2 regions of the Lysinibacillus sp. NPDC096212 genome follow, and region 2 is predicted to be linked to the other one. Evidence: predicted binding sites of a transcription regulator. Region 2 holds the regulator's gene; the other holds the start of a gene.

Region 1 (4,200 bases), on a different contig from region 2:
TTCTTCATCATAAGATTGAATTATTTTTTGCATAGTTTTCAATGTTTCATAAAAATCCTCGTACTTCTCTATGCCAATATCATTGATAATTCTTTCTTGGATATCTTGCCAAATTGGAGCAGCCTCGTTTAATTTTTTAACCCCTTTATCAGTTAGTGTAATGACCTTTGCTCGAGCATCTTGCGGATCTCTTGTTAAATCTACATAGCCATTTTGCTTTAACAAGTTAATATTACGTGTAATGGTTGTTTGATCGAGTAGCAAAATTTCACCTAGTCGACTTATGGAAACTGATTGTTGATGATCGATATTTGCTAGCATAGAGTATTGAGTAACTTTTAAGCCAGTGGGCTGTAGTAATTTATCATACAATTGTGTCACGACTCGTGTTTTTTTTCGAAGGTTTGCACATACACATATTTGTGTGTAATCTATATTATTCATTGCTCCGTACCCCTTTTCGAGTTGGTTCAATATTATAGTAGCCCTATTGATTTATTTTGTTAAGTTGGAAAATGTTTCTTGACAGTAATAAAAGTGATTACTAAGATTATATATGTATATACATGTTTCCGAAAGGCATTTACTCCAGTAATATATGCATATACATGTATTGAGCTGCAATCTTTTAAAAATTTTTTTAAGAAATGAAGGTGTCAAGATGAAACGTATTCATTATAGCTGGTTTATTTTAGTCGTAACCTTTTTCTCAATTATTGTTGCAGGGATTACAATGTCATCATCAGGGGTATTTATAGACTCCTTTGAAAAAGAATTTAATTGGGATCGATCTTTAATTGCCTTAGCTTTTGCAGTGAGTCTATTTTTATATGGTTTTTCGGGTCCTTTTATGGCGGCATTACTAGAAATAGCGGGTTTAAAGAAAATGATGCTAGGTGCGATGGCTACATTATTCATTGGCATGATGCTTACGCTTTTCATGACTCAATCATGGCAGTTAATCGTTATATGGGGCGGTATTATTGGTTTAGGAGCAAGTCTTTTTTTAACGGTGTTAAGTCCGTATGTAGCCAATCATTGGTTTGTGAAAAGTAGAGGGTTGGCAGTTGGGATTTTAACGGCGAGTACTGCAACAGGGCAGTTAATTCTCTTACCCTTATTGGCGATTATTATTGAACATTATTCTTGGCGATGGGCGATTGGATTAATTCTCATTTTAAGTATTGTTATGTTCATCACTATTTCAATATTTATTAAAAATAAGCCACAGGATATTGGGATTCTTCCTTATGGAATGGAAGAAGATTTAGAAATGCAACAAGAGGATCATAAGAAAAATCCGATTAGTAATGCTTTTAATGGTTTATTTGAGGCAATAAAGAAGAAAGAATTTTGGTTATTAGCGGGAAGTTTTTTTATTTGTGGACTTTCAACTAGTGGATTAGTGGGTACTCATTTTGTTTCATACTGTATTAGCTTTGGTGTCCCTTTCGTAACCGCTGCATCCTTTCTTTCTTTTATGGGAGTGTTTAATCTTGTAGGCACTACTTTATCAGGGTGGCTGTCTGATCGTTTTGATAATCGATGGTTATTGTTTTGGTATTACCTTTTAAGAGGAACGTCTCTCCTTTTACTTCCATATGCATTAATGCAAGGGTCGTTCACTTTACTGACAATCTTTACAATATTTTATGGATTAGATTGGATTGCAACAGTACCTCCAACGATCAGTATTTCTAGACAAATTTTTGGTACAAATAAAAGTGGCATTATTTATGGGTGGATTTTCGCATCTCATCAAGCAGGAGCTGCAGTTGCTGCCTTTGGTGGAGGCCTCATCTATAAGTTTTTCAATTCATATACTTGGGCCTTTTTCCTTGCTGGGATGTTCTGTGCATTGGCAAGTTTATTTGTCATCATCGTGAAAAAACAAACACCTTATCATGCCAATACTTGATAATTAGCTACTCGCTTTGCTTAAGGTGAGACTCTTGTTGCTATCGTCGTTTCTTAAAATTTTATCAACGATTGGCATTTTACAGCAGTGAGCCGTTCCTCCGAATTTGTTGTTGCTGCGCTACGCTTTCGCACAGAAAATATTTGTCCAGGTTATATTGGAATTCGCCGCTAAAAGTGTAAGTTGCGCCGCTAACCAAGCAAAGAACGCCGCAAACCCCCGAAATTGCGCCGCCTACCAAGTAAAGAACGCCGCAAAACCCTGAATTTCCGCCGCTATCGCTTTCACGCAGATGAGACCCTGAAGCGAAGTGAAGCGGCTCATTGGGCGCCCACAGGAAAGCGCCCAGTTGGAACGGAAATCACCCCCCTCGTTATACCGAAAAGCCATACTTTATTTAACACGACACCTTAATTTCATTGAAGCAATAGTTATCACAACAAAAAGTTGAAGCCAGTATCATATCGGTTTCAACTTTTTTTATTAAAAAATTTTTTGACATCAACCAAACAAAAGTTTATAATGTAAACAAATATAATAAAAGGTGATGCTATGAATGAAAGAGAACAGGCGGTCCTTGCATTAATTCGCCAGAATCCGTTTATGTCTCAGCAAGAGATGGCAGATAAGATGAAGCTATCTCGACCAGTCCTTGCTAATTTAGTGTCGAGCTTAACGAAGCAAGGGAAAATTGTAGGTCGTGCATATATTTTGCCTGAGGAAAATGAAATTATTTGTATCGGTGGAGCCAATCTTGACCGAAAATTTCATGTAAAAGGGAATGTCCAATTCGGTACGTCCAATCCTGCTAGCTCTTCATTTAGTGTAGGTGGTGTTGGCCGAAACATTGCTGAAAATTTAGGTAGATTAAATCATCAAGTAACATTGCTGACTACTGCCGGCAAAGATGCTGATTGGCAAGTGATCCAAGAAGCTTCAGAGCCATTTATGAATTTACGTTATGTGGAGCAGCTACCTGACGCTTCGACGGGTTCCTATACTGCGGTTATGGATGAGCAGGGCGAGCTAGCACTAGCAGTAGCAAATATGGAAGTATATGATCTTTTATTGCCAAGTTTGCTAAAAAAACATGAGGCAATGCTGATGAATGCGGGCTGCTTTATTATGGACTTAAACTGTCCAAAAGAAACAGTTGCTTACATACAGCAGGTTGCGATTGCCCGTGACATTCCATTTGTTATCGTACCGGTATCTTCGCCCAAAATGAATCGATTACCGGATACGTTACAAGGGGTAACATGGTTTATTTGTAACACAGATGAAGCTGAGACGATTGTAGGTCATAAAATCGAAAACTCAGCACACTACGAAAAGGCTTTACAGCAACTTCTTACATTAGGTGCTGAACATGTAATTATTACAGCGGGTAGCAAGGGTGTGTATGCAGCTTCCACTACAACGAAGCCAAGTCATTTTACAGCTAAAGCTGTAGAAAAAATTGAAGATGTAACAGGTGCAGGAGACGCCTTTGTCAGTGCTGTAATCCATAGCTGGCTTACTGGGCAATCATTTGCAACATGTATTGATGCAGGCTTAACGAATGCCAAAAATACACTTGCATCTCCATATACCGTAAGACCTGAGCTATCAGTTGATTTGTTAAACAATGAAATGGAGGAATAACAACATGAAAGAATTCATCGTATTATCAGAAGAAGTAAAAGCAGGACAAGCAAAAGGCTTACCAATCGTAGCATTAGAATCAACAATTATTTCTCACGGAATGCCATATCCACAAAATGTACAAACAGCACGTGAAGTGGAACAAATTGTTCGTGATAATGGTGGAGTGCCAGCAACAATTGCTTTAATCGACGGTAAAATTAAAATTGGTTTATCAGATGAAGAACTTGAAATGTTCGGTAATGCACAAGGTGTAGCAAAAGCATCTCGTCGCGACTTAGGCTATCTTTTAGCATCAAAAAAATTAGGAGCTACAACTGTAGCTGCAACAATGATTTGTGCTGAGCTAGCTGGTATTGAAATTTTTGTAACTGGTGGTATCGGCGGGGTACACCGTGGTGCTGAAACAACAATGGATATTTCAGCAGATTTAGAAGAACTAGCACAAACAAATGTTGCCGTAATTTGTGCGGGCGCTAAGTCTATTTTAGATATTGGTTTAACTTTAGAATATCTTGAAACAAAAGGTGTGCCAGTCGTTGGATATGGTACAGATGAACTACCAGCATTCTATACACGTCAAAGTGGTTTTGATGTCAACTTCAAGATTGATACACCAGAGGAAGTGGCCGAAATGC
Region 2 (4,200 bases):
ATAATTATGATTCCCTCGTAGCGGATTCTACTATTACAGATCCCAACTCGACAAATTCTGATGAACAGGCTGATACACAGCAACCGGCAACTGAAGCGGATGAACAAGCTGTTGCTAAGAATGATGAAACTCCTGAAGTGAAAGATAAAATGCCAACTGCTACTTTTACTAAAGATTCCTTACCAACGGAATTAAAACTAGTAACATTTGATATTGATGTTGTCGCAATGGATAATAAAGCAATGGTTGAGTTTATAAAAGAGATTGAAAAAATTGATCGAGTGATGAAAATTGATGCGATCGATTTCACATTAACGGGTGAAGAAGCGAAATTCAAGGAGGACGCTGATTCAACCTTAAAAGCAACCATACAAGTAACGACGTTCTATTATGAAGGACAACAATAATCTAAATGGCGCGCATACTTAAATGTATGGGCGTCTATTAGTATAGGAGGACATAAAATGGAAATTACTTATACAATTACAGTTTTAATATTTGGGCTCGTTCTTGGCTCATTTTTTAATGTGGTTGGCTTACGGGTGCCTTTGAAGGAGTCCATTGTGCGTCCACCCTCGCATTGCACTTCTTGTAAGAGACAGTTGACGGCGCTTGATTTGGTGCCTGTTTTGTCTTATTTATTTTTAGGTGGAAAATGCCGTAGCTGTGGGCAAAAAATTTCTTGGATTTATCCACTGATGGAACTTATAACAGGCCTATTATTTGCTTTTGCTTATTGGAAATTAGGCTTTAGTGCAGAATTTTTTGTAGCGCTATTATTTATTTCATTATTAGTCATTATTGTTGTATCGGATTTTGCGTATATGCTAATTCCCGATAAGGTGCTATTATTCTTTTTACCATTGCTAGTTTTTGGACGCGTTATATCTCCTTTGTCACTATGGTGGGACAGCATAGTTGGTGCTGTCGTAGGTTTTGGCATATTATATTGTATAGCTGTTCTATCAAGAGGTGGAATGGGTGGTGGTGATATTAAATTATTCTTTTTACTTGGTCTCGTACTCGGGACAATACATACAATTCTGACGTTATTTGTAGCGGCAGTAATTGGCATGATTGTTGGCATAATTGTATTAAAGGTACGCGGACAGGGAAGGAAAACGCCTATACCATTCGGACCTTCTATTGCTCTTGCAGCTATTATCATCTATTTCTATGGGGATGCGTTGATGAATTGGTATCTTGGGTTTTGGTAATTAATCAGTGATGGATTCCTTCAATGATTAATAGTCTTCACCAATTTGGCTTTTACAGGCAGTTATTGCAAGATAAAGATCATGGAGGGGATAGGGTGAAACCAATTATCGGAATAACGGCTTTTGCGGAGGATGATTTGTCCTCAAGATTAAATGCTGCATATAGCAAAAGTATAATTGAAGCAGGGGGAGTTCCACTTATAATTCCACTTGGCGTTGAAGAGGATGTAGCACAAATTTTATCATTGACGGACGGATTATTACTTTCGGGTGGCTATGATGTACATCCATTCCTCTTTGACGCAGAACCTACACCGAAATTAGGGAAGGTTCATCCTGAACGAGATTCAGTGGAGCTTGCTTTAATTAATGCAGCCAATATTCGGAAAATGCCGATTCTCGGAATCTGTCGAGGGCTTCAAATACTAAATGTTGCGTTTGGAGGCACAGTCTATCAGGATATTGAAAGTGAGTATCATAGTAAAAAATTAATAAAGCATGTGCAACAAGCAGCGCGAGGTGTTGCAACACATTATGTAAATTTAACACCGGATACATTATTAAAAACGATTATTGAGGAAGAAAAAATTGCTGTGAATTCATTTCATCATCAGGCAATAAATGTAGTAGCAGAAAAGTTAAAAGTGGTAGCAAAATCAAGTGATGGTATCATTGAAGCGGTAGAGCATGTTGATTTACCATTTTGTCTAGCAGTACAATGGCATCCTGAAGAGCTAGCCATTGCAGGAGATGAAGTATCAAAGAAACTATTTGCTGCATTTGTAAAGGCAAGTTTAAAGTTTAAAGTAGAGGCATAAAACTTTATAAGCATTATTTTTTATCCAAGGCTAAGATAACCTTCGTGATGAACATGAATACAATGCTAGGTGTAAGGAATCCATTGTAAAGTGGGTTCTTTTTTAGTGTATAAAATAGCACTCAAAACATAAGAAAAAGAGGTATATGCTCATTTGTGAACATAATATCCTCTTTTTATATTTTAAAATTGAGATACTTTTAATGTACACGACGGTATAGACCTACAACATGTCCCAAAATAGAAACTTGATCTACGATAATTGGCTCCATTGTTGAGTTTTCAGGCTGTAAACGAAAATGACTTTTTTCCTTAAAGAAACGTTTTACGGTTGCTTCATTCTCTTCAGTCATTGCTACGACAATATCACCATTATCAGCTGTTGCTTTTTGTTTAACAATCACTAAATCTCCGTCTAAAATGCCAGCTTCAATCATTGATTCACCCATAATTTCTAGCATAAATAATTGATCTTCACTTGTACCATAAATATCTGGTAGTGGGAAATATTCATCGATATTTTCAACAGCAGTTATTGGAGAACCTGCAGTAACCTTCCCAACTAATGGGACATGAATAACATGTTGCTTTTGAATAGAATCCTCTGGCTCTAAAATTTCAATAGCACGTGGTTTAGTTGGATCGCGTCGAATCAAGCCTTTTTGTTCTAAACGAGCTAAATGCCCATGAACTGTTGAGCTTGAAGCAAGTCCAACTGCCTCACCAATCTCACGTACAGAAGGTGGATACCCCTTTGCTCGTACTTCTTCTTTAATGAAATCTAATATGGCCTCTTGTCTTTTCGAAACTTTTTTCATAATGGCTCACCTCTTTTTTTAATCATTCTACTTATTAATAGTATAACAGAATGCGAACACTTAAGCAAACATAGGTTCGAAAAGTGTTTGACAAAAACGTTTGTTCGTATTAATATGAGAACATATATTCCGAACAAACATTCTAGAAAAGGGGTTTTAAACATGAACTGGTTAAAGAAAAATCCACATATTACAACTTTATTAGGAGCTTGTCTACTTTTTGCGGCATACCTTTTTATAACAGACCCAGGCGATGTAACGTACACAGAAATTGAAATCGCACATGGTGATAGCTTATGGTCGTTAGCCGATCAATACCGTGGTAAAATGAAAACGGATGAATGGATTAAGCTTGTGAAAACAGAAAATGAATTATCGAACATACAAATTATTGCAGGCAAATCCCTAGTGATTCCAGTAGTGGGTGACCAATCCTATCCTATAAATTCAATTGAAATTGCGAGAAACGAAAAATGATGATGAATCAACAATCGGCTGTTGTCTATTGCCGTGTGAGTACAGAAAAAGAGACACAAAGTTCCTCGTTGGAGCGTCAGCAAGAGGAGTTGATGCGCTATGCTAAAGAACAGGGCTACGAAGTCATGCGTGTTTTTAAGGACAAGCATAGCGGTTATGATGTGGAACGTGAAGGTTTACTAGAAATGCTCGATTTCATTAAAGAAAAAGAGATAGAAGCATTATTTGTGCAGGATGAAACACGCTTAGGTCGTGGAAATGCTCGAATGGCAGTATTGCATTTATTGCAGAAAACTGAAACTGATGTTTTTTCTATGCGAGACGAGGGGCCAATACAATTAAATGAAATGGATACGATGCTCCTAGAAATTTTAGCAATCGTAGAGGAGTACCAGCGCAGAATCCATAATGCTAAAATACGTCGTGGCATGCGTCGTGCCGTTGAAAATGGCTATCGCCCAGAAAACAATTTATCTAACCGTGGAAATCCAAATGGTCAAGAACGTAAGGAAGTCCCTGTAGACGAAATTGTCAACCTACGTAATCGAGGCTTCACCTTTGAGGAAATCGCCATGACTCTTAGAGGTCTAGGTTTTGAAGTAAGCAAAGCTACAGTCCATAGGAGATATCGGGAACATCAAGAGGGAAGCGGGCAAAATAAAGTGACGTTTTAATCAGTGGGAGTTTTATCGTCCCGCTGTTTTTTTTTAAAGGCACTAGATGTTGGTGAAGGGCCGAGAAGTGATGGATAGAACAGCGAAGTGATGGATACAGCAACCGTAGAGACGGGTTTTACCATCAAAATGATAGGTACAAGGAATAACTAAGTTCCATCTATCCTTAAGTAATAAATTAATACAAACTTTAAATA

What was found. The regulator LexA, encoded in region 2, represses DNA repair genes until DNA is damaged. The targets are predictions, from matches to a motif close to CGAACATATGTTCG.
Region 1: the regulator LexA is predicted to act here: its motif matches at 2,425-2,438, upstream of ACIQ7T_RS10880 (carbohydrate kinase).

The regions. Positions count from the first base shown of each region.
Region 1 is NZ_JBIWFQ010000009.1:12,537-16,736, forward strand. It holds gene ACIQ7T_RS10870 (MarR family winged helix-turn-helix transcriptional regulator) at 1-444, opposite strand, end outside; gene ACIQ7T_RS10875 (MFS transporter) at 662-1,918, shown strand; gene ACIQ7T_RS10880 (carbohydrate kinase) at 2,471-3,562, shown strand; gene ACIQ7T_RS10885 (pseudouridine-5'-phosphate glycosidase) at 3,567-4,200, shown strand, end outside.
Region 2 is NZ_JBIWFQ010000001.1:7,535-11,734, reverse strand. It holds gene ACIQ7T_RS00080 (potassium transporter) at 1-407, shown strand, start outside; gene ACIQ7T_RS00075 (prepilin peptidase) at 465-1,217, shown strand; gene ACIQ7T_RS00070 (gamma-glutamyl-gamma-aminobutyrate hydrolase family protein) at 1,313-2,035, shown strand; gene lexA (transcriptional repressor LexA) at 2,235-2,852, opposite strand; gene yneA (cell division suppressor protein YneA) at 3,015-3,329, shown strand; gene ACIQ7T_RS00055 (YneB family resolvase-like protein) at 3,326-4,003, shown strand; gene def (peptide deformylase) at 4,194-4,200, opposite strand, start outside.